3 regions of the Novilysobacter erysipheiresistens genome follow, and region 3 is predicted to be linked to each of the others. Evidence: predicted binding sites of a transcription regulator. Region 3 holds the regulator's gene; each other region holds the start of a gene.

Region 1 (7,815 bases), on a different contig from region 3:
CGGCGATCGCCTCGAAGCCGAAGGCCTGTTCCGGCGGCAACGGCAGCGGATCGGTGCCGATCGTGGTGCGTCCGAGCAGCGGGTTGCTGCCGGCGACGGAGTTGCTCGCTAGCGCGCCGCCGCGGTTGCCGAACGCCACCAGCGGGGTGCGTCGCGCCTCGCTTGCGGGGGCGCCGCCCGGTAACGCCACCTGCACCGTCCGGGTCTGCGGCGGATAGCAGATGCCGGCGTCGGCGCAGCCCTGGTACTTGATCGTCAGGGTGGTGCGCGGCGCACGCGCCTGGCCCGGCAGGACCGCGCGCAGCTGCTCGCGATAGGTCTCGACCTTGCCGAAGAACTCGTCCTCGTAGGCCTTGCCCTTGGGCAACTGCAGCGGCCCGGCGGCGAAGCCGGCGTCGGACTTCACACTGGTGCGATGGCGGTACAGGTAATAGCCGTCGGCGATTTTCCAGTGGATGCCGATCGCGTCGGGCGACTCCGCCGCGGCGCTGAGGGCGAACGCCTGGTCGACCGGCAGCAGGTCATCGGGGTCGATCGCGGCGCTCGCCGGGGCAGCCAGCAGCGCCAGCAGCGCAAGGCCTGGCAACACCAGGCTCGGCCATCGCCAGCGGGCCGCTGCCAATCGGCGGCGGGCGGGCGTCATTGGTTCAGTCATCGTCACGGGTCTGTTCGGCCACCCAGGCCAGGTACGGGGCGAGGCCGCCGGCGGCTTCGACCGCGACCAGCTCGGGCAGTTCATACGGATGCAGTGTTTGCAGCCGCGCGGTCAAAGCGTCGAGCCGCTCGGTCGTGGTCTTGATCAGCAGCAGCACCTCGTCGGCGTGTTCGACCCGACCCTCCCAGCGGTAGGTCGACTCCAGTCCGGGCAGCCGGTTGACGCAGGCGGCCAGGCGCTCGCCGACCAGCGCATCGGCGATGGTGCGGGCACTGGCGGCGTCGGGACAGGTGCACAGGCAGAGCAGGACGGGCATCGGGGGCATCGAGGGCGTGGCTGGCCGCATAGCCTAGCCCAGCTCGCCGGGCTGGACCGGGCGTGATCGGGTCATCCGCGACCGGCGCCGCGCGGCCGGCCGACGCGATGGACCGCCAGTTGCTCGGCAACCTCGACCAGCGGCACCCGCGAGCGCGGCGGACTGTCGCGGAACGCCGCGAGCAGGCGCAACTCCAACGGATCGTCGACCAGCAGGGCGTCTGCGGCGGCGACCGAATCCATTTCCACCTCCGGCGACAGGGTCATCTTGCCGCGGCCGGTGGCCAACCATTCGAACTGGACCCCGGTGACGAGTGCCAACTGGCGCAGATGCCCGCTGCTGGGGGACTTGCCAGGCGATGCTTCCCAGTGGCTGACCGCGCTGCGCTGGACGCCGACCGCGGCGGCGAGGGCGGCTTGGGAAAGCCCGGCATGCCGGCGGGCGAGTCGGATGCGCAATTCGGGCGTCATGGGAGGTTCCTGGACGGCGGCGAGCGAAAAATGGGTCGAAGTTACCGATACTCACGCAGCTACCAAAAATAACTTCAACTAGTTGTCTATTGGTAGCTAAATGTCACGTGAATGCCGATATTACATATAATTTCGATGCCCATCACAGATGTGTGCCACCAATAGGGATACATGGCGCCCGGACCTGCCTCTAGCCAGCATGACCAAATTTGACCAAGATCGCCGCTGGTCGACAGGGAGTCGGCTCGACATGGGGGTCCAGGTCAGGGGAGAGGTGCAGGATCGCGCCGCGCTCGGAAGCCAATCCCGAAACCGGAAAGAGCGCGTCCCTCGGGGCGCGCTCTTTTTTTGTGCCCGATCCGCAGGAATTCGTGGCGCCGCCTCTTGAAAGCCCAGCCGCGCGCCCCATCTCCGTCGCAGCCCCGATCCGTCGGGCGTTGTCGTCCCCGGCCTTGGCACTCGGTCGGGGCGACTGCTAAATTCCGCGTTCTTTCCCCACCCTTTCAACCACTTAGAGGTTGCCATGAATATCAAGCCGCTGTTCGACCGCGTGGTCATCAAGCGCATGGAAGAAGAAAAGATGTCCGCCGGCGGCATCGTGATCCCGGACTCGGCCACCGAGAAGCCGATCAAGGGCGAGGTCGTCGCGGTCGGTGAAGGCAAGACCCTCGACAACGGCAGCCTGCGCGCGCCGAAGGTCAAGGTCGGCGACAAGGTGCTGTTCGGCAAGTACAGCGGCACCGAAGTGAAGCTCGACGGCACCGACCTGCTGGTGGTCAAGGAAGACGACATCTTCGCGATCCTCGGTTGATCGCCGGACTCGTCCGACCTTCCGTTCTCCCCCTATTTCGCAATTCTTTTTGAGGTAATCCGCAATGGCTGCCAAGGAAATCCGTTTCGGCGAAGACGCGCGCGCAAAGATGGTGCGCGGCGTCAACGTTCTCGCCAATGCCGTCAAGGCAACCCTGGGCCCGAAGGGCCGCAACGTCGTGCTCGACAAGAGCTATGGCGCCCCGACGATCACCAAGGACGGCGTGTCCGTCGCCAAGGAGATCGAGCTGGCCGACAAGTTCGAGAACATGGGCGCGCAGATGGTCAAGGAAGTTGCTTCCAAGACCTCCGACATCGCCGGTGACGGCACCACCACCGCCACCGTGCTGGCGCAGGCGCTGATCCGCGAGGGCATGAAGGCGGTCGCCGCCGGCATGAACCCGATGGACCTCAAGCGCGGCATCGACAAGGCCGTGATTGGCGCGGTCGAGGAGCTCAAGAAGATCTCCAAGCCGTCGTCGACCAGCAAGGAAATCGCCCAGGTCGGCGCGATCTCCGCCAACTCCGATGCCGACATCGGCGACCTGATCGCCAAGGCGATGGACAAGGTCGGCAAGGAAGGCGTGATCACCGTCGAGGACGGCTCGGGCCTGGACAACGAGCTGGACGTGGTCGAGGGCATGCAGTTCGACCGCGGCTACTTGTCGCCGTACTTCATCAACAACCAGCAGTCGATGCAGGCAGAATTGGACGACCCGTTCATCCTGCTCTACGACAAGAAGATCTCCAACGTTCGCGACCTGCTGCCCGTGCTGGAAGGCGTGGCCAAGGCCGGCAAGCCGCTGCTGATCGTCGCCGAGGACGTGGAAGGCGAAGCGCTGGCGACGCTGGTGGTCAACACCATCCGCGGCATCGTCAAGGTCTGCGCGGTGAAGGCGCCGGGCTTCGGTGACCGTCGCAAGTCGATGCTCGAAGACATGGCCGTGCTGACCGGCGGCACCGTGATCTCCGAGGAAGTCGGCCTGCAGCTCGAGAAGGCGACCATCAACGACCTCGGTCGTGCGAAGAAGGTGCAGATCTCCAAGGAGAACACCACCATCATCGACGGCGCCGGCGACACCGCGGGCATCGAGAGCCGCATCAAGCAGATCAAGGCGCAGATCGAGGAGACCTCCTCCGACTACGACCGCGAGAAGCTGCAGGAGCGCGTGGCCAAGCTGGCCGGCGGCGTGGCGGTGATCAAGGTCGGTGCGAGCACCGAGATCGAGATGAAGGAGAAGAAGGCCCGCGTTGAAGACGCCCTGCACGCCACGCGCGCTGCGGTGGAAGAAGGCGTGGTCCCGGGCGGCGGTGTCGCCCTGATCCGTGCGCTGGCCGCGATCACCGGCCTGAAGGGCATCAACGAAGACCAGAACCACGGCATCCAGATCGCCCTGCGCGCGATGGAAGCGCCGCTGCGCGAAATCGTCATCAACGCCGGCGAGGAAGCCTCGGTCGTCCTCAACAAGGTCAAGGAAGGCAAGGGCAGCTACGGCTACAACGCCGCCAACGGCGAGTACGGCGACATGCTCGAGTTCGGCATCCTGGACCCGACCAAGGTCACCCGCACCGCGCTGCAGAACGCCGCGTCGATCGCCGGTCTGATGATCACGACCGAAGCGATGGTCGCCGAACTGCCGAAGAAGGAAGAGCCGGCGATGCCGGGCGGCGGCGACATGGGCGGCATGGGCGGCATGGGTTTCTAAGCCACCACTCCGCATCAGCAGCAACCTCGAAAGGCCCGCCCCGTGCGGGCCTTTCGTTTTGCCGGGCGAGTGTTATTGAACCCGAGGGTTCTTTTTTGCACTGCAGCGTGCAATGCGGATAACAATTCCTTCACGATCGAGCCGCATCCCGACGTGGGGGAGGGAGCAGGCCCGCTACCGGTTCGACCGGGGCGGGCTTTTTAGTTTCCGAGTGCCACGGCGTTCCCGGTGGATCCGGCCAATACGTGGCCGGCCGCATCCTGAAGCCGTTCACTCGCATGCTGCGTCGCGGCAAGCATTCAGCTTCCAGCCATCCTAGGCTCGGACGTGGCTGGCGACCCCCGTTGCCGCCACCTCGCCTTACTGTCCTCCAATACAGGGGTAATTCCATGAGCTTGCTCGCCCGGGCGGTCTCCGTCGCCCTCGCTTCCATGTGCTGTGCCGCCTCCGCACACGCCGCCACCTACGTCGTCAGCGCCCACCAGACCAAGTTCGACCACAAGCTTGCCGCCAAGGTCGAGGCCGCCGGCGGCACGATCACCGCGCGCCTGCCGCAGATCGGCGTGGTCATCGTCGAATCGGGCCATCCCGATTTCGCCACCCGTGCCGGCAAGCTCCAGGGCGTGCGTTCGGCGGTGGCCGACGTGACCGTGCAGTTCGAGCAACCCGACCCGCAACAGCGACTCAGCGCAGACTTCGCCAATCCGCCGAACTCGAGCGATGACGACCGCTTCTTCGACCTGCAGTGGGGCCACGCCGCGATCGACGCGGCCGGCGCGTGGAACGCCGGTTACCGCGGCGAGGGCGCGACCGTCGCGGTGCTCGATTCCGGCCTGTACTGCGACCACCTGGAGTTCGCCGACAACCTGCTGGCGGCCGATTCGGCGTCGTTCGTGCCGGGCGAGGACTATTGCAACACCGGCGGCAGCAGCCACGGCACCCACACCGCCGGCACGATCCTCGCCGGCGACAACGGCGCCGGGACCATCGGCGTCGCTCCCGAAGCCAAGCTGATCGCGGTCAAGGTGCTCAGCGAGATCAATGGCAGCGGCAGCTTCGGCGGCATCATCCAGGGCATCGTCCATGCGGCCGACCACGGCGCCGACGTCATCAACATGAGCCTGGGCGTGCGCGGCGGCCTGCCGGTGGGTGGCAGCGAAGTGGCCGAGCTGATCAATGCGACCAAGCGCGCGGTGCAGTATGCCGGCAGCCAGAACGCGTTGGTGGTGGCATCGGCCGGCAACGACGGCCGCGACCTCGACCACGACAGCGGCATCGAGATCTGCGACGACGACGGCAGTTGCTACCGCGCCAACCTGCGCGCGTTTCCGGCGCAGTTGCCAGGGGTAGTCACGGTCTCGGCGCTGGGGCCGACCGGCTGGGCCTACGACTTCGACACCAACCTCGACACCCTGGCCAGCTACAGCAACTACGGCCAGTCGGCGATCGACTTCGGTGCACCGGGTGGCGACTTCGTCTATCCGGGCACCGAGGCGTGCACGGTCAAGGGCGTGACGGTGCCGTGCTGGGCGTTCGACATGGTCATGAGTTCGACCACCAGCAGTGGTGGCGACAGCTTCTACGGCTGGAGCGCGGGCACCAGCATGGCCGCGCCGCACGTTTCCGGCGTGGCGGCGTTGATCGTCGGCAAGCACGGCGGCGAGATGTCGCCGAAAGCGGTCGAGCGCATCCTGCGCCAGTCCGCCGATGACCTCGGCAAGAACGGCAACGACGATGCCTATGGCACTGGCCGGGTCAATGCCGCCCGCGCCGTGGCCGACTGACTCGATAGTCCGGGACTCGACCTGCGTTGATCCGACGGCCGCCCGCGAGGGCGGCCGTTTTCGTTGGCCGGCGCGATGGTCGAGCCGTGCGCATGGCAACGCGTGCCATCATCGGCGCCGATGAAATACGTTTCCGATTCCGGCTTCGATGCCGACGCCATCGCTGCCCGCGCATTCGATCGCCTCGGCGCGGTCGCCGAGCTCGACGAGGCCGAACGCGGGCGCCTGCGGCCGGTCGCGATCGCCAGCGACTTCGCCATCGACACCCTGGTGGCGCAACCGGCGCTGCTGCGGCGGCTGCTGGCCGACGACGGTGCCGCGCCGGCGGCCGTTCCCGATCTGGAGGCCGGCAACCGCGACGAGTGGCCGGGCCTGCTGCGCCGCCACCGCAAGGCCGAGTCGACCCGGCTGGTGTGGCGCGACGTGCACGGACTCGATGATGTCGACGCGACCCTTGCCGGCAGCACCGCACTCGCGGAACAGTGCCTGCAGGTCGCGCTGGAGGCGCTGCAGCGCGATTTCGCCGGCCGTCACGGAATGGTCCGCGATGCCGATGGCGCGGTCCAGCGGCTGGTGGTGTTCGGCTTGGGCAAGCTCGGCGGCGGCGAGCTGAACTTCAGTTCCGACGTCGACCTGGTCTATGGCTATGCCGAGGGCGGCAGCTCCGATGGCGCCCGTCCGCTGGATGCCGAGCCGTACTTTTCGCGGATCGGCCAGCAACTGGCCAAGCTGCTCGACGAGGTCACCGTCGACGGCTTTTGCCATCGCGTCGATTTGCGCCTGCGACCGTACGGCAACGCCGGCCGGGTGGCGTGGTCGTTCGCGGCGATGGAGCAGTATTTCCAGCACGAGGGCCGCGACTGGGAACGTTACGCCTGGCAGAAGGCGCGGCCGGTGGCCGGCGACATCGCCGCCGGCGAGGAATTCCTCGAGACCCTGCGGCCGTTCGTCTACCGCCGCTACCTGGACTACGGCGCGCTCGACGGCCTGCGCGCGATGAAGGCGGCGATCGCCGCCGAGGTCGCGCGCAAGGAGCTGGCTGACGACATCAAGCGCGGCCCCGGCGGCATCCGCGAGATCGAATTCCTGGTGCAGGCGCTGCAACTGATCCGCGGCGGCCGTGAGCCCGAGTTGCGCGGCCGCCAATTGCAGCCGGCGCTGGCCGCGCTAATCGAGGCCCATCAGGTCGAGCCCGAGGCCGGTGCCGCGCTGGCCGACGCCTACCGGTTCCTGCGCCGGCTGGAGAACCGCCTGCAGATGCTGCGCGATGCGCAGACCCATGCCTTGCCGGACGACCACCTCGACTGTGCCCGGGTCGCCGTTGCGCTGGGTTGTCGTGACTGGGCCGCGCTGCGCGCCATGCTCGACCAGCATCGCGCCGCCGTCAGCGAGGAGTTCGCCGCGCTGCTGGCGCCACGTCGACGCCAGCGCGAACCCGAGGCGCTGGCCGCGTACTGGCGCGCGCTGCGCGACACCGGCGCGGAACACGCCGGCGACGCGACCGTTCTGGCCCGCGCGGGTTTCGATGAAGCCGGACAGACCGACGCCGGGCCGGCCGACGCGCTGTTGCGCGACTTCGCCCGCAGCCCCGGCGTGCGCGGCCTGTCGGACAGCACCGGTGCGCGCCTGGACCGGGTGTTGCCGGCGTTGCTGCACGGCGCCGCGCAATCGAGCCAGCCGCTGCTGGCGTTGCGTCGGCTGCTCGCGCTGCTGCACAACATCCTGCGTCGCAGCGCCTACCTGGCGCTGCTCGACGAACAGCCGCCGGCGCTGGCGCGGCTGGTCGAGGTGGTCAGCCACAGCGCGCTGCTGGCCGAGCGCCTGGCGGCCTACCCGTTGCTGCTGGACGAGCTGCTGGATGTGCGCATCGGCGGACCGCTGCCCGATCGCGACGAACTGATCAGTGCCTGCCTCGCCGTCGCCAGCGAGGCCGACGACGGCATCGCCGGCGACGACGTCGAAGCGGTGTTGAATGCGCTCAACGAAGTTCGCCAGGCGCTGGGCTTCCGCATCGCCATGGCCAGCCGCGACGGCCGCCAGAGCGCGGTCGAGAGCACCCGGCAACTGGCGTGGC
Region 2 (7,815 bases), on a different contig from region 3:
CCGCGCGCATTGATCCTAGCGCCGACCCGCGAGCTCGCGATCCAGATCCACAAGGACGCGGTGAAGTTCGGTTCCGAGCTCGGCCTCAGGTTCGCGCTGGTCTACGGCGGGGTCGACTACGACAAGCAGCGCGCGCTGCTGCAGGAAGGCGTCGACGTCATCATCGCCACCCCGGGCCGGCTGATCGACTACGTCAAGCAGCACAAGGTGGTGTCGCTGCACGCTTGCGAGATGTGCGTGCTCGACGAGGCCGACCGCATGTTCGACCTCGGCTTCATCAAGGACATCCGCTTCCTGCTGCGGAGGATGCCGATCCGCACCGAGCGGCAGACCCTGCTGTTCTCCGCGACCCTGAGCCACCGCGTGCTGGAGCTGGCCTACGAGCACATGAACGAGCCCGAGAAGCTCGTCGTCGAGTCCGAGTTCATCACCAACTCGAGCGTGCGCCAGCTGATGTACTTCCCGTCCGACGAGGAGAAGATCCCGTTGCTGCTGGGCCTGCTGTCGCGCAGCGAGGGTGCGCGGACGATGGTGTTCGTCAACACCAAGGTCTGGGTCGAACGGGTCGCGCGGGCGCTGGAGCGCGGCGGCTACCGGGTCGGCGTGCTGAGCGGCGACGTGCCGCAGAAGAAGCGCGAGTCGCTGCTGGCGAAGTTCCAGAAGGGCCAGCTCGAAATCCTGGTCGCGACCGACGTCGCCGCCCGTGGCCTGCACATCGACGGCGTGTCGCACGTCTACAACTACGACCTGCCGTTCGACGCCGAGGACTACGTGCACCGGATCGGCCGCACCGCCCGTCTGGGCGCCGAGGGCGACGCGATCAGCTTCGCCTGCGAGCGCTACGCGATGAGCCTGCCGGACATCGAGGCCTATATCGAACAGAAGGTGCCGACCGCGCCGGTCGAGGCCGACCTGCTGGTCTCCAGGCCGCGGCCGAAGCGCGAGCCGGTCGAGGGCGAGGAATCCGAGAGCGTCGGCGCGATCTTCAAGGAGGCGCGCGAGCAGCGCGCGGCCGAAGAGGAGCGTCGTGGTGGTGGTCGTGGCCGCAGCGGAGCGGGCGGTTCGGGCAGCCGCAGCGGCGGTGGCGGTCGCAGCAGCGGCGGTCGCAGCGAGGGCGGGAGTGGTTCGCGCCGGCCGCGTCGAGAGAAGAGCACGGCCGATGCCGACAAGGTCGCGGGTGGTCCGGCACAGGACGAGACGCAGGCTCCGGGCGCAGCTGCGCCAAAGCCGCGTCCGCAGACCGCGGCGACCGCGACCGATGGCGTGCCGGCCGGTGTCGACGGCGAATCGCGTCCGCCGCGCAAGCGTCGGCGCCGCCGCGGCGGCCGCAAGATCGAGGGAGCCGGTGACAGCGCCGCCGACCAGTCGGCCCCGGGCCAAGTCCAGCAGCCCAAGCGCAGCCCGGCCGGCAACAGCGGCAAGGCCACCCAAGTCGCGGCCAACAAGCCCAAGCCGGCCGCCACGGCGACCAAGCCGGCCAGCGAGAAGACCGGCCTGCTCGGCCGGATCAAGCGCGGCCTGCAGGCGATGGTGACCCGCGGCCCGAATTCGCAGCACTAAAGGACGCGGACTTCCGGCGGCAAGCCCAAGCCGCCGCCGGATCTCCAGCGCGGGCGTAGGAGTGACGTGAGTCGCGACCTGTACATCGCCTCCAGCGGTCGGCGGGTCGCGACTCACGTCGCTCCTACATCGGAATCGGTTTCCACGCGCAGCGTTGTGAACACGAACGTCATCGGCTACCGCCCTAGCCATCGCCGCCGCCGCCGCCGATACTTGGCGCCATCGTCTTCGACAGGTGCGCGATGAGCGTTCTGCGCTTCGACAACGTCAGCAAGCAGTACAGCGGCGGCCAGCAGGCGCTGCGAGAGGTCAGCTTCGAGGTCGGCGCCGGCGAGATGCTGTTCCTCACCGGCCACTCCGGCGCCGGCAAGACCACGCTGCTGAAACTCATCCACCTTGCCGAGCGACCGAGTCGCGGCGCGGTGCTGTTCGGCCAGCAGAACCTGCTACGGGTGCGCGGACGCAAGGTCGCGATGCATCGACGCAACGTCGGCGTGGTGTTCCAGGACCACCGGTTGCTGGCCGACCGCAGCGTCGCCGACAACGTCGCCCTGCCGTTGCTGCTGCAGGGCCTGCGCCGGGCCGAGATCAACAAGCGGGTGCGGGCGGTGCTCGACCGGGTCAGCCTCGGCGCCCGCGCGCAGGCACTGCCGACCCAGCTGTCGGCCGGCGAGCAGCAACGCGTCGGCATCGCCCGCGCGATCGTCGGCGAGCCGGCGCTGCTGGTCGCCGACGAGCCGACCGGCAACCTCGACCCGACCCTGTCGGCCGAGATCATGGCGCTGTTCGAGGCGCTGCCGGAGCGCGGCACCAGCGTGCTGGTCGCCAGCCACGACCTGGCGCTGGTCAAGCGCATGAAGAAGCGCGTGCTGGTGCTCAACCAGGGCCAGCTGGCTGACGACATCTCGCCGCAGGACCTGGCCGAATGAGCGCGACCAACAGTCCGGCGGCGAAGTCGCAATCCCGATTCGGCAGCTGGTTCGACCACCACATTTACAGCTTGGTCGCCAGCGCCGGGCGGATGCTGAAGAAACCGTGGTCGACCGCGCTGACGATCGGGGTGATGGCGGTCGCGCTGGCCCTGCCGCTGGGCCTGTGGGTGGCGCTGGCGAACGTCGAGCGTTTCGCCGGCGACGTCCAGGACGCGCGCCAGATCAGCCTGTTCCTCAAGCCCGAAATCAGCCTCGAACGCGCCGCCGCGCTGACCGACGCACTGCGCGCGCGCGCCGATGTCGCCGCGGTCGAGCACCACACCCCGGAACAGGGCCTGGCCGAACTGCGCAGCACCAGTGGCCTCGGCGAGACGATTTCCAGCCTCGACGGCAACCCGCTGCCGAGCCTGCTGGTGGTCAGCCCGAGCGGCGACGAGGCCTTGCTGGCGGCATCACTGCAACAACTGCCGGAGGCCGACATCGTCCAGCACGACGCCGCCTGGCGCGAACGCCTCGACGGCTGGTTGCGTTTCGGCGGCCGCCTGGCCTGGGTGCTGGCGGCGATGCTCGGCTTCGGCGCGCTGCTGGTGGTCGGCAACACCGTGCGTCTCGACATCCAGCAGCGCACCGAGGAGATCGGCGTGCTGCAGCTGCTCGGTGCCACCGACGGTTTCATCCGCCGGCCGTTCCTGTACCTGGGCCTGAGTTACGGCGTGGTTGCCGGCGCGCTGGCACTGGCATTGCTGACCGTCGCCGACCTGTCGCTGCGCGCGCCGCTGGCGGAACTGGCGCGCAGCTACGGCAGCGATTTCGCCCTGCAGGGTTTCGGCCCGGTCGCCGCGATCGCGATCGTGATCGGCGCCGGCGTGCTCGGCTGGATCGGCGCCGGCCTGGTCACCGGCCATTACCTGCGCCAGACCCGGCCCACCGACACATGAGCATGGACACATGAGCGCGCACGCATGAGCGAGATCGAAGACAAGCTGCGCCACGTCGCCGCCGACGCCCCGCGGGTGATGGTTGTCGACGGCTCGAAGCTGGTGCGCAAGCTGATCGGCGACGTGCTCGTGCGCGAGCTGCAGAATGTCGAGGTGGTGCCCTGCGCCGACATCGCCGATGCCCGCGCCGCGCTTGCGGCCGGCCCGGTCGACCTGGTCACCACCTCGTTGTCGCTGGCCGATGGCGACGGCATCGCCCTGGCCCGCGCGGTACGCGAGACCGCGGGGCAGGCCTACGTGCCGGTGATCGTGGTCTCCGCCGACGCCCAGTCGCACCTGGAGTCGCGGCAGTTCACCGAGGACGTCACCGACTATTTCGACAAGGCGCTCGGCCATACCGCGCTGGCGGAGTTCATCCGCGGCTACGTGCAGCCGGCGCCGATCCCCGGCGCGCGGGTGCTGTATGTCGAGGACAGCAAGGTGGTCGCGCTGGCGACCAAGCGCATGCTCGAGCGTCAGCAGATGCAGGTGCTGCACTTCGTCGATGTCGAGTCGGCGCTGGAGTACCTCGAAGGCCTGCGCGGCGCCGACGACCCGGGCACCGACCTGATCCTCACCGACGTCTACCTGAAGGGCGAACTGGAGGGCAAGGACCTGCTCGACCGCGTCCGCCACGACTTCGGCTACGGCAAGCGGCGGCTGCCGGTGCTGGTGATGACCGGCGACGCCAACGCGGACAACCAGAGCGCGCTGCTGCGCGCTGGCGCCAACGACCTGGTGTTGAAGCCGATTGAGGAGCGCTTGCTGGTGACCAAGACGTTGTTCCAGTTGCGGCTTGCGAAGCTGGCCTAGTTCGCGGGGTGCTCTGGTAGGAGCGACGTCAGTCGCGACCTGTACATTGTCTCGGCCGTTCGCCGTGCGACGCACCCCGTCACTTCTACAAACGATGTACAGGTAGCGACTGACGTCGCTCCTACAATGGGTCCATGACCGACGACCGGATCAAACTCGAACCCTCCTGGAAGGCCCGCGTCGGCGACTATCTGCAGCGCGAGGACATGCAGGCACTCGCCGCCTTCCTGCGCCAGCGCAAGGCCGCCGGCGCTCAGGTGTTCCCGCCGGGGCCCGATCTGTTCGCCGCGTTCGATGCCACACCGTTCGAGCAAACCCGGGTGGTGATCCTCGGCCAGGACCCCTACCACGGTCCCGGCCAGGCCCACGGCCTGTGCTTCTCGGTGCGCCCCGGGGTGCCGGTGCCACCGTCGTTGCTCAATGTCTACAAGGAGATCGAGCGCGACCTCGGCATCGCCCGGCCCGACCACGGCTGCCTGCTGCCGTGGGCCCGGCAGGGCGTGCTGCTGCTCAACGCGGTGATGTCGGTCGAGGCCGGTCGCGCCGGCGCCCATGCCGGCAAGGGCTGGGAGGGTTTCACTGACCACGTGGTCGAGACCCTGGACCGCGAGCGCGAGGGCCTGGTGTTCCTGTTGTGGGGCAGCTACGCGCAAAAGAAGGGCGCCATGATCGACCGCCAGCGCCACCGCGTATTGAAGGCGCCGCACCCTTCGCCGCTGTCGGCCCACCGCGGCTTCCTCGGCTGCGGCCATTTTTCCGCGGCCAACCAGTATCTGGTCCGTCGCGGGCAGGCGCCGATCGACTGGTCGCTGCCGCCGGCCGCCGCGTTGGCGTCGCCCTGAACCGGCGTTCGGCCGCAGCGCGAGCGGACGCCCATTGAAACCGTTGACCTCGCCCCTACGTCCAATGGGGCACGCTGTGTCGCCAAATCCCGCTGATTGTTCCGTGAATGGGATGCTGAAGCCCCGTCTGGGCCTTAGCACTCACCAATAACGACTGCTAAGATCACCCCCATGACCCAGATTGCCGCTTCCAACGCCCTCGTATCCAACAGCCTGCCGGTCGCCGCGCTCAACGCGCTGACCCCGATCGGCTCGCTGGATGCCTATATCGGCGCGGTCCACAAGATCCCGGTGCTCAGTGCCGAGGACGAGCAGGCGCTCGCCCGCCGCTTCCACGGCGAGGATGACCTCGACGCCGCCCGCGAGCTGGTCCATTCGCACCTGCGCTTCGTGGTCCACGTCGCCCGCGGCTACAACGGCTACGGGCTGCAGCTCGGCGACCTGATCCAGGAAGGCAACATCGGCCTGATGAAGGCGGTCAAGCGCTTCGACCCCGACCAGGGCGTGCGCCTGGTCAGCTTCGCGGTGCACTGGATCCGCGCCGAGATGCACGAGTTCATCCTCAAGAACTGGCGCATCGTCAAGGTCGCCACCACCAAGGCGCAGCGCAAGCTGTTCTTCAACCTGCGCAAGAGCAAGAAGCGCCTGGGCTGGATGAACGACGCCGAGGTCACCGCGGTCGCCGCCGACCTCAACGTCTCCAAGCGCGAGGTGCTGGAGATGGAGTCGCGCCTGTCCGGTCGCGACATCGGCTTCGACCTGTCCAGCGACGACGACGACGACCACGCGCCGCCGTCGCCGGCCGCCTACCTGCGCACCAGCGACGAGGACCCGTCCCAGATCTACGAGCGCGAGGATTCCGAGGACAGCCAGATCGCGCTGCTGCACGAAGGCCTGGCCGAACTCGACGAGCGTTCGCGCGACATCGTTGCGCGTCGCTGGCTCGGCAATGAGAACAAGGTGACCCTGCAGGAGCTGGCCGACGAATACGGCGTGTCTGCCGAACGTATCCGTCAGATCGAGGCGAACGCGCTGAAGAAGATGCGGGCGCTGTTCACCGCGTAATCGACGCCATCGCGATGATCGAGCAACGGCCCGGGCAACCGGGCCGTTTGCGTTTGTGTGTGCCGCGAAGTCCGTCGCTCCTACAGGGCCGGCGGGTCGTCGGGTGGGTCCGGCTTGCCGAAAATTATCCGCGCGTGGCGCTGGTAGCTCCAGTACGCCCAGGCCCAGTTGAGCATCACCACCAGCCGGTTGCGGAAACCGATCAGGAATGCGATGTGCACGACCAGCCAGAACCACCACGCCAGCACGCCCGACAGCTTGAGCCGGCCGAAGTGGACCACCGCGGCCATCCGGCCGATGGTCGCGAGGTTGCCGAAATCCCGGTAACGAAATGCAGGGGTTGGTTTGCCGGTCAATCGCGCGCGGATCGCGGCGGCGACATGCGCGCCCATCTGCTTGGCCGCCGGGGCGACCCCGGGGACCGGCTTGCCGTCCTGCACGACGCTGGCGAGATCGCCGGCGACGAACACGTCGGGATGACCGGGCACCCGCAGGTCCGGGTCGACCAGGATCCGGCCGGCACGATCGCGCTCGGCGTCCAGCAACGCGCCCAGCGGCGAGGCGGCGACGCCGGCCGCCCACAGCACGGTGCGCGCGGCGACCCTGACCGGCGCCACGCCGTGGCCGACGCTGCCGGCGCCCGATGCCGCGTCGATCTGCGACGGCTTGGCGCCCGGTGCCGCACGCGTCGTCTGATCAGGCTGCGACAAGCTGAAGCCGTGCGCATCGATCGCGCTGACCGGGGCGCCGGTCAGGACTTCGACGCCAAGTTTCTCCAGCTGCCGCCGCGCCTTGTCCGACAACGATTCGGGAAACGTCGACAACACCCGCGCCCCGGCTTCGACCAGTCGCACCCGTGCATTGGCCGGGTCGATGTGGCGGAACTCGCGGCGCAGGGTCTTGCGCGCGATCTCGGCGAGGGTGCCGGCCAGTTCGACCCCGGTGGGCCCACCACCGACCACCGCGAAGCTCAGCCAGGCGTCGCGCTCGGCCGGATCGTCGGCGGCCTCGGCGCGCTCGAATGCCAGCAAGACGCGGCGCCGGATCAGCAGCGCGTCATCGAGTGTTTTCAGTCCGGGCGCGTCACCGGCCCAGTCGTCGTGGCCGAAATAGGCGTGGGTCGCGCCGCTGGCGAGCAGCAGGCTGTCGTAGCCGATCGCGTCGCCATCGGCCAGCGTGACCGTGTGCGCGGCGGTGTCGATGTCGGTGACTTCGCCGAGTCGCACCTCGACGTTGTACTGGCCGCGCAGGATGTGCCGCAAGGGCGCGGCGATGTCCGGGGCCGACAGTCCGGCGGTCGCGACCTGGTACAGCAGCGGCTGGAACAGGTGGTGGTTGCGCCGATCGACCAGGGTGATGCGGACATCGTCGCCGGCCAGCGCGCGGGTCGCCCACAACCCGGCAAAACCGCCACCGACCACCACCACATGGTGTTGCCTGCCACTGTCGGGCATGCCGACTCCCTGCGCTTGCGTCGACATAGTCTGACAGCCAGGTGGTGGCCGACCAAATGCCGACCGCCAGCCGCGCGCTGCGGTAGGCTCGGGCCACCGCCCCGCAAGGAACCGCCATGGCCGTCAACGACCCGGCAAAACGCATCGCCCTGCTGATCGACGCCGACAACGC
Region 3 (7,815 bases):
ATCCTGCTCTGGGAAGTACTCGCCCTCCCACGTGGTGAGCGCGCCGTCCTCGAACCACAGGGTGAGGTTCTTGATCTCGGTGTTTCCGAGCCGGTCGGTGCGCTGGGTCGAGGTGTAATCCCAGCGATCATGGTGGAACGGGTCCTGGATCGATGGTGTGCCGATCAGTCCCAGCACCTGCTGCTTGCTCATGCCGGCTTGCAACTGCTCGACCGCGGTCGACTCCAGCAGGTTGCCCTGGTAGATCGGCTGGCGATACACGATGCCGCAACCGGCGCTGACGGCGGCGATCGACAAGGCAAGCAGGAGCGTACGCATCGGGTGCTGTGGCATCGGTTTTCATGGCAGTCGGGGAACGGGCCGATGATACACTGAAGCCATGACTGCGCGGCCCGGCCGCGGCCGTGTTCATCCGGTGTTCCATGGCGTAGCGCGTCCGGAACGAAGCCGAAACAGGAGCTCCAATGGAATCGCACGACCTCCGCAAGGCGGGCCTGAAAGTGACCCACCCGCGTACGCGGATCCTCGAGTTGCTGGAGAAAGCCAAGCCACGGCACATGACCGCCGAGGATATCTACCGGTTGCTGCTGGATAACGGCGAGGACATCGGCCTGGCCACGGTCTACCGCGTGCTGACCCAGTTCGAGGCCGCCGGGCTGGTGCTCAAGCACAACTTCGAGTCCGGCCAGTCGGTCTACGAGCTCGACCGTGGGCACCACCACGACCATATGGTCGACATCGAAACCGGCAAGATCATCGAGTTCGAGAGTGCCGAGATCGAAGCGCTACAGGCGAAGATCGCCGCCGAGCACGGTTACGTGATCGACGAGCACTCGCTGGTGCTGTACGTGCGCAAGAAGCGCTAGCTCACGTCGCTCAACAATCGCTTCGCCGCCGCCCGCGCCTCGCGGGTCAGTTCGACCCCGCCGAGCATCCGCGCCAGCTCCTCCTGTCGCTGCCTGCCGTCCAGTCGCTGCACCTGGCTCTGGGTCACGCCTTCGCTGGCGGCCTTGCTGACGCGGTAATGCGCATGTCCCTGCGCGGCCACCTGCGGCAGGTGGGTCACGCACAGCACCTGCCGGGTCGCGCCGAGTGCGCGCAGCTTCTGGCCGACGATCTCGGCCACGCCGCCGCCGATGCCGGAGTCGACCTCGTCGAACACCATCGTCGGCACGGCATCCAGACCGAGCGCGGCAACCTCGATCGCCAGCGAGATGCGCGACAGTTCGCCGCCCGAGGCGACCTTGCGCAGGGCGCGGGCGGGCTGGCCGGGGTTGGCCGCGACCAGGAACTCGACGCGCTCGCCGCCCAGCGGGTCGGGCTTGTCGCCCTCGATCGGCTCGATCGCGATGTCGAAACGTCCGCCGCCCATGCCGAGTTCGGCGATCAGGCCGGTGGTGGCCGCGGCCAATGCATCGGCCGCGTCCCTGCGTTTGCAGCCCAGCGCGGCGGCGGCCTGGCGCCAGCCGGCGCGCGCGGTCTCGATCTCGGCGTCGAGCTTTTGCAGGCGCACGCCGGCGCCACGCAGTTGCTCCAGTTCCGACGCCAACGCATCGCGGTGGCCGGCCAGTTGCTCCGGCGTAACCCGGTGCTTGCGCGCGAGCTCGTGCAGGCGGCCGAGGCGTTGTTCGATACGGTCGAATGCGGACGGATCCATGTCGAGGTCGCCGCGCACCCGGTCGAGCATCACCAGGGCTTCGTCGAGCTGGATCGCGGCGGCGTCGAGCATGCCGTCGACCTCGTTGAGCCGCGGTTCGTGTTCGGCCACGCGTTGCAACTCCACGCGCACCTGCTGCAGGACCCGGGTCAGCGACGGGGCGTCGTCGCCGCCGAGGCGGGCGAAGGCACTCTCGCACGCGCCGATCAGGTCGGCGGCGTGGGCTTGGCGACGGTGGTCGACCTGCAGTTGTTCGATCGATTCGGGTTCGAGGGTTTCGCGCTCCAGTTCGGCGTGCTGGTGCTCCAGCCAGTCGATCCGCTCGGAGACGTCGCCCTTGGCTGACAGCGCATCGCGCTCCTGCAGCAGGGCGCTCCAGCGCGCGGCGGCCCTGGCGACCGCATCGCGTTCGGCACCGGTGCGGCCGAAGGCGTCGAGCAGGGCGAGCTGGCTCGGTCGCGACAACAGCGCCTGGTGCTCATGCTGGCCGTGGATCTCGACCAGCAGCGCGGCCAGCTCGGCCAATTGCCCTACCGTGACCGGGCGGCCGTTGATCCAGGCGCGCGAGCCGCCGTCGGCGCGGACCACCCGTCGGACCAGGCAGGTCGCCGCCTCGCCGGTGCCGTCCTCGTCCAGCTCGTTGCCGCGCAGCCATCCGGCCGCCGCGGGGACATCGTCGAGGGTGAACTCGCCGACCAGTTCGGCACGGTCGGCTCCGTGGCGGACCACGCCGCTGTCGGCCCGCAGGCCGGACAACAGGCCGAGGGCGTCGACCAGCAACGACTTGCCGGCGCCGGTTTCGCCGGAGATCACGGTCAGGCCCGGGCCGAAGGCGAGTTCGGCCTCGTTGACCACGGCGAAATGCTTGAGTGAGAGATGCGCGAGCATGCGGCGGCGAGTGTAACGGTGGGCGGCGGTTGACGGGAGGGGAGGTTGGCATGCCCGCGTCTCGCCGGATGAGTCGGGGCCACAGACCGTGGGTCGCCGGCTTGCGCCATCGGCCGCGCCGGCTTATACCCGCAGTCGATGAGTCGCAAATCCACCGACCGCAGTTCCGCGTCGCTCGACCCGCGCGCGCGCCAATTGTTGCGCACGCTGATCGCCCGTTACATACGCAACGGCGAGCCCGTGGGTTCGCAGACGCTGGCCCGCCATTCGGGGCTGGACGTCAGTCCGGCGACGATCCGCAACATCCTCGCCGACCTGGAGGACGTGGGCCTGCTCAGCGCGCCGCATGCCTCGGCCGGGCGCATCCCGACCGCCCAGGGGTATCGACTGTTCGTGGATTCGCTGCTGCAGGTGCGGCCATTGCCGGACGCCGAACTGGCGCGACTGCGCGGCGAGCTGCCGGCCGGGTCGGGGACCCAGGCCCTGCTGGGCAGCGCCTCGGAGCTGCTGTCGGCCATGACCCATTTCGTCGGCGTGGTCAGCGTGCCCAAGCGCGAGCAGTTCGCGTTCCGCCGGGTCGATTTCGTCGCGATCGACGCCCAGCGCGTGCTGGCGATCCTGGTATTCGCCGACAACGAGGTCCAGAACCGGATCATCCAGACCCGGCGCGCTTACGAGCCTGGCGAACTGGAGCGCATCGCCAACTACCTCAACCACCATTTCGCCGGCCGCTCGCTGGCCGACATCCGCGCATTGCTGCTGCAGGAACTGCGCTCGGCGCGGTCGGAAATGGAGTCGCTGCTGGCGCAGTCGGTCGAACTGGCCGAGCAGGTCCTGGTGCCCGGCCACGACGACATGGTGCTGGCCGGGCAGACCCGGCTGATGGGCCTGCAGGAGCTGTCCGACGTGGATCGCCTGCGCGAGCTGTTCGAGGCGTTCGCCCGCAAGCGAGAGATCCTGCAACTGCTCGAACGCACCGTGCAGGCGCCGGGGGTACGCATATTCATCGGCGAGGAGACCGGCCTGGCCCCGCTGGAAGGGGTGTCGCTGGTGACGGCTCCGTACCTCGCGGGCGGCGCTGCCGGCGGCAAGGTGCTGGGCGTGCTGGGCGTGATCGGCCCGACCCGGATGGCGTACGAGCGGGTTATCCCGATCGTCCAGGCCGCCGCCGATGCGCTGGGCGACGCCTTCCGCGCCGACTAGGCAAGGCGCTCCGGCGCTTGAATTCCCCGGCGCTGTCCCCATTGCTGGTCCGTCGCGGGCATCACGCCCGTGCGCTTGAAACGTGCGCCAGCACTGCGTAGGGAACCAGCCGAGCATGACCACAGAACCCATGAAGGACGCGGCCGAGCAGGCTGCCATCGACAACGAGAACGAGGTGTCCCCGCTTGCCGCCGAGTTCGAGGCCATCCAGGCCGAACTGGCGCAGCTGCGCGAGGACACCCTGCGCGAGCGCGCCGACCTGCAGAACCAGCGCAAGCGGCTGGAGCGCGAGCGCGACATGGCGCGCAAGTTCGCCAACGAGCGCCTGCTGGGCGACCTGTTGCCGGTGATCGACAGCCTCGAAGCGGGCCTCAATGCCGCCGGCAACGACACCAGCGCCTTGCGCGAGGGCATCGAGTTGACACTGAAGCAGTTGCTCAAGGTCACCGGTGACAACGGCCTGGTCGCGGTCGATCCGGTCGGCGAGCCGTTCAACCCCGAGCACCACCAGGCGATGAGCACCGTCGAGAACGCCGAGCATCCCCCCGGGCACGTCGTGCAGGTCTACCAAAAGGGCTGGCTGCTGAACGAACGCCTGTTGCGGCCGGCGCTGGTGGTGGTGGCCAAGCACGACTGAGTTCTTGAACTGCCGGGCACCGACCCCAGATAGCGTTCATCGGCGGCACAGACCGCCCCAAATATCCAAAGATTCGAGAGGGAGCAACACCATGGGCAAGATCATCGGTATCGACCTGGGCACGACCAATTCCTGCGTCGCGGTCATGGAAGGCGGCAAGGCCAGGGTCATCGAGAACGCCGAGGGCGACCGCACCACGCCGTCCATCGTCGCGTACACCAAGGACGGCGAGATTCTGGTCGGCGCCTCGGCCAAGCGCCAGGCGGTCACCAACCCGAAGAACACCTTCTATGCGGTGAAGCGCCTCATCGGCCGCAAGTTCACCGACGCCGAAGTGCAGAAGGACATCGGTCTGGTCCCGTACGGCATCGTCGCGCACGAGAACGGCGATGCCTGGGTCGCGACCGCCGACGGCAAGAAGATGGCGCCGCAGCAGATCTCCGCCGAAGTGCTGAGCAAGATGAAGAAGACCGCCGAGGCCTACCTGGGCGAGACGGTCACCGAGGCGGTTATCACCGTGCCGGCCTACTTCAACGACAGCCAGCGCCAGGCGACCAAGGACGCCGGCAAGATCGCCGGCCTCGACGTCAAGCGCATCATCAACGAGCCGACCGCGGCCGCGCTGGCCTACGGCATGGACAAGAAGGGCGGCGACCGCAAGGTGGCCGTGTACGACCTCGGTGGCGGCACCTTCGACGTGTCGATCATCGAGATCGCCTCGGTCGACGGCGAGATGCAGGTCGAGGTGCTCGCCACCAATGGCGACACCTTCCTCGGTGGCGAGGACTTCGACAAGCGTGTCATCGATTACTTGGTCGACGAGTTCAACAAGGACCAGGGCATCGACCTGCGCAAGGACCATCTGGCCCTGCAGCGCCTGAAGGACGCTGCCGAGCGCGCCAAGATCGAACTGTCGACCGCGCAGCAGACCGAGGTCAACCTGCCGTACGTCACCGCCGACGCGTCCGGTCCGAAGCACCTCAACATCAAGCTGACCCGGGCCAAGCTCGAGTCGCTGGTCGAGGACCTGGTCAAGAACACCATCGGCCCGTGCCGCACTGCGCTCAACGACGCCGGCGTGCGCGCCAGTGACATCGCCGAGGTGATCCTGGTCGGCGGCCAGACCCGCATGCCGAAGGTGCAGCAGGCGGTGACCGAGTTCTTCGGCAAGGAGCCGCGCAAGGACGTCAACCCCGATGAAGCGGTCGCGGTCGGTGCGGCGATCCAGGGCGGCGTGCTGGCCGGCGATGTCAAGGACGTGCTGCTGCTCGACGTGACCCCGCTGAGCCTCGGCATCGAGACCCTGGGCGGCGTGTTCACCAAGATCATCGAGAAGAACACCACGGTGCCGACCAAGGCCAGCCAGACCTTCTCGACTGCCGAGGACAACCAGTCCGCGGTCACCGTGCACGTGCTGCAGGGCGAGCGCGAGCAGGCCCGCTACAACAAGTCGCTGGCCCGCTTCGACCTGTCCGGCATCGAGCCGGCGCCGCGCGGCATGCCGCAGGTGGAGGTGTCGTTCGACATCGACGCCAACGGCATCGTCCATGTGACCGCCAAGGACAAGAAGACCGGCAAGGAGCAGAAGGTCGAGATCAAGGCCGGCTCGGGCCTGTCGGAGGAAGAGATCCAGAAGATGGTCGCCGACGCCGAGGCCAACCGCGAGGAAGACCAGAAGTTCCATGACCTGGTGCAGGCGCGCAATCAGGCTGACGGCCTGATCCACATGACCCGCAGCACGATCAAGGAGCACGGCGAGAAGTTGCCGGGCGACGCGATCGGCACGGCCGAGGCGGCGATTGCCGAACTCGAGACCGCGATGAAGGGCGACGAGAAGTCGCAGATCGAGGCCAAGAGCAAGGCGCTGGAAGAGGCCGCGCAGGCGTTGATGGCGTCGGTGCAGGCCGGCCAGCAGCCGGGTCCGGAGGGTGCCGCGGATGCCGGCGCCGGCCAGGCCGCCGACGACGTGGTCGATGCCGAGTTCACCGAGGTCAAGGACGACGAGAAGAAGTAACCGATCGGTCCCTCTCCCCGGAGGGGGACGTTTTTGAGGGTCCGGGATCGTCACGCGGTTTCGGACCTTCGTCGTATCACCAGTCCCCGACCCGGCCACCGGTGGGGCAGGGGAAGCCGTAGAAGATGAGCAAGCGCGACTATTACGAAGTCCTGGGCGTGGCCCGCGACGCCAACGCCGACGATCTCAAGAAGGCGTATCGCCGCTGCGCGATGAAGCACCACCCGGACCGCAACCCCGGCGACCATGCCGCCGAGGCGTCGTTCAAGGAGTGCAAGGAAGCCTACGAGGTGCTGGCTGACGCCAACCGCCGGCGGATGTACGACCAGCACGGCCACGCCGCGTTCGAGCATGGCATGGGCGGTGGCGCGGGCGGGCCGGGCGGTTACGCCGACATGGGCGACATCTTCGGCGACATCTTCGGCAATATTTTCGGTGGTGCCGGCGGCGGTCGTGGCCCGCGTCGCGGCGCCGATGTCGGTTACGTGATGGAACTGTCGTTGGAGGAAGCCGTCCGCGGGATCGAGCGGACGATCGAGATTCCTACCCTCGACGAGTGCGAAAGCTGCGACGGCAGCGGATCGGCCGATGGCAAGGTCGAAACCTGCTCGACCTGCAACGGGCGCGGCCAGGTGCGTTTCCAGCGCGGCATCTTCTCGATGCAGCAGGGCTGCCCGCATTGCGGTGGCCGTGGCCAGACCATCACCAACCCGTGTGGCGACTGCCGCGGCCAAGGCCGGACCGAGGAGGTCAAGACCCTGTCGGTGAAGATCCCGGCCGGCGTCGACAACGGCGACCGGATCCGCCTCGCCGGCGAGGGCGAAGCCGGCCCGGGCGGCACGCCGCCGGGCGACCTGTACGTCGACATCCGCGTGCGCGAGCACGAGATCTTCCAGCGCGACGGCGACGACCTGCATTGCGACGTGCCGATCCGCCTCGGCCAGGCGGCCCTGGGCGACACCATCCGCGTACCGACCCTGGGCGGCGACCTCGAACTGCGCATCCCGGCCGAGACCCAGACCGGCAAGGTATTCCGCCTGCGCGACAAGGGCGTGCAGTCAGTCCGCAGCCGTCGCCCCGGCGATCTCTACTGCAAGGTCGTGGTCGAGACCCCGGTCAATCTGACCGCCGAACAGCGCGACCTGCTGGCCAAGCTGGAAGCGACCTTCGTCGGCGAGAACGCGCGGCAGCATTCGCCGCGGTCCTCGACGTTCCTCGACGGGGTCAAGGGCTTCTGGGACCGGATGACGTCCTGACCGCGGTCGCCCCCGGGGCCCGGCCTACTGGCGCGCGAGTTCGATGGTCGCGACCAGCGGCTTCGCTCCCGTTGTCGGCCGCCCGCCTGGCATCAGCGTGACCCGCAGCGCATCGCGTGCGTTGCGGTTCCCGCGGCGGGCGATGTCACGCAGGATTCCG

What was found. Region 3 encodes HrcA, which represses chaperone genes, less so after heat shock. Its sites were predicted from a motif close to TTNGCACTCNNNNNNNNNGAGTGCNAA; they were not measured.
Region 1: the regulator HrcA is predicted to act here: its motif matches at 1,894-1,920, upstream of groES (co-chaperone GroES).
Region 2: the regulator HrcA is predicted to act here: its motif matches at 5,259-5,285, upstream of rpoH (RNA polymerase sigma factor RpoH).

What each region holds. Positions count from the first base shown of each region.
Region 1 is NZ_JAXGFP010000005.1:62,601-70,415, reverse strand. It holds gene SNE34_RS10280 (protein-disulfide reductase DsbD) at 1-655, opposite strand, end outside; gene cutA (divalent-cation tolerance protein CutA) at 648-980, opposite strand; gene SNE34_RS10270 (helix-turn-helix transcriptional regulator) at 1,043-1,441, opposite strand; gene groES (co-chaperone GroES) at 1,965-2,252, shown strand; gene groL (chaperonin GroEL) at 2,317-3,957, shown strand; gene SNE34_RS10255 (S8 family peptidase) at 4,347-5,741, shown strand; gene glnE (bifunctional [glutamate--ammonia ligase]-adenylyl-L-tyrosine phosphorylase/[glutamate--ammonia-ligase] adenylyltransferase) at 5,862-7,815, shown strand, end outside.
Region 2 is NZ_JAXGFP010000003.1:46,712-54,526, reverse strand. It holds gene rhlB (ATP-dependent RNA helicase RhlB) at 1-1,560, shown strand, start outside; gene ftsE (cell division ATP-binding protein FtsE) at 1,803-2,489, shown strand; gene ftsX (permease-like cell division protein FtsX) at 2,486-3,430, shown strand; gene SNE34_RS06320 (response regulator) at 3,455-4,282, shown strand; gene ung (uracil-DNA glycosylase) at 4,417-5,124, shown strand; gene rpoH (RNA polymerase sigma factor RpoH) at 5,296-6,189, shown strand; gene SNE34_RS06305 (NAD(P)/FAD-dependent oxidoreductase) at 6,270-7,643, opposite strand; gene SNE34_RS06300 (NYN domain-containing protein) at 7,760-7,815, shown strand, end outside.
Region 3 is NZ_JAXGFP010000006.1:108,066-115,880, reverse strand. It holds gene SNE34_RS11965 (outer membrane protein assembly factor BamE) at 1-318, opposite strand, end outside; gene fur (ferric iron uptake transcriptional regulator) at 465-866, shown strand; gene recN (DNA repair protein RecN) at 863-2,545, opposite strand; gene hrcA (heat-inducible transcriptional repressor HrcA) at 2,684-3,748, shown strand; gene grpE (nucleotide exchange factor GrpE) at 3,879-4,385, shown strand; gene dnaK (molecular chaperone DnaK) at 4,477-6,399, shown strand; gene dnaJ (molecular chaperone DnaJ) at 6,525-7,655, shown strand; gene SNE34_RS11930 (tyrosinase family protein) at 7,680-7,815, opposite strand, start outside.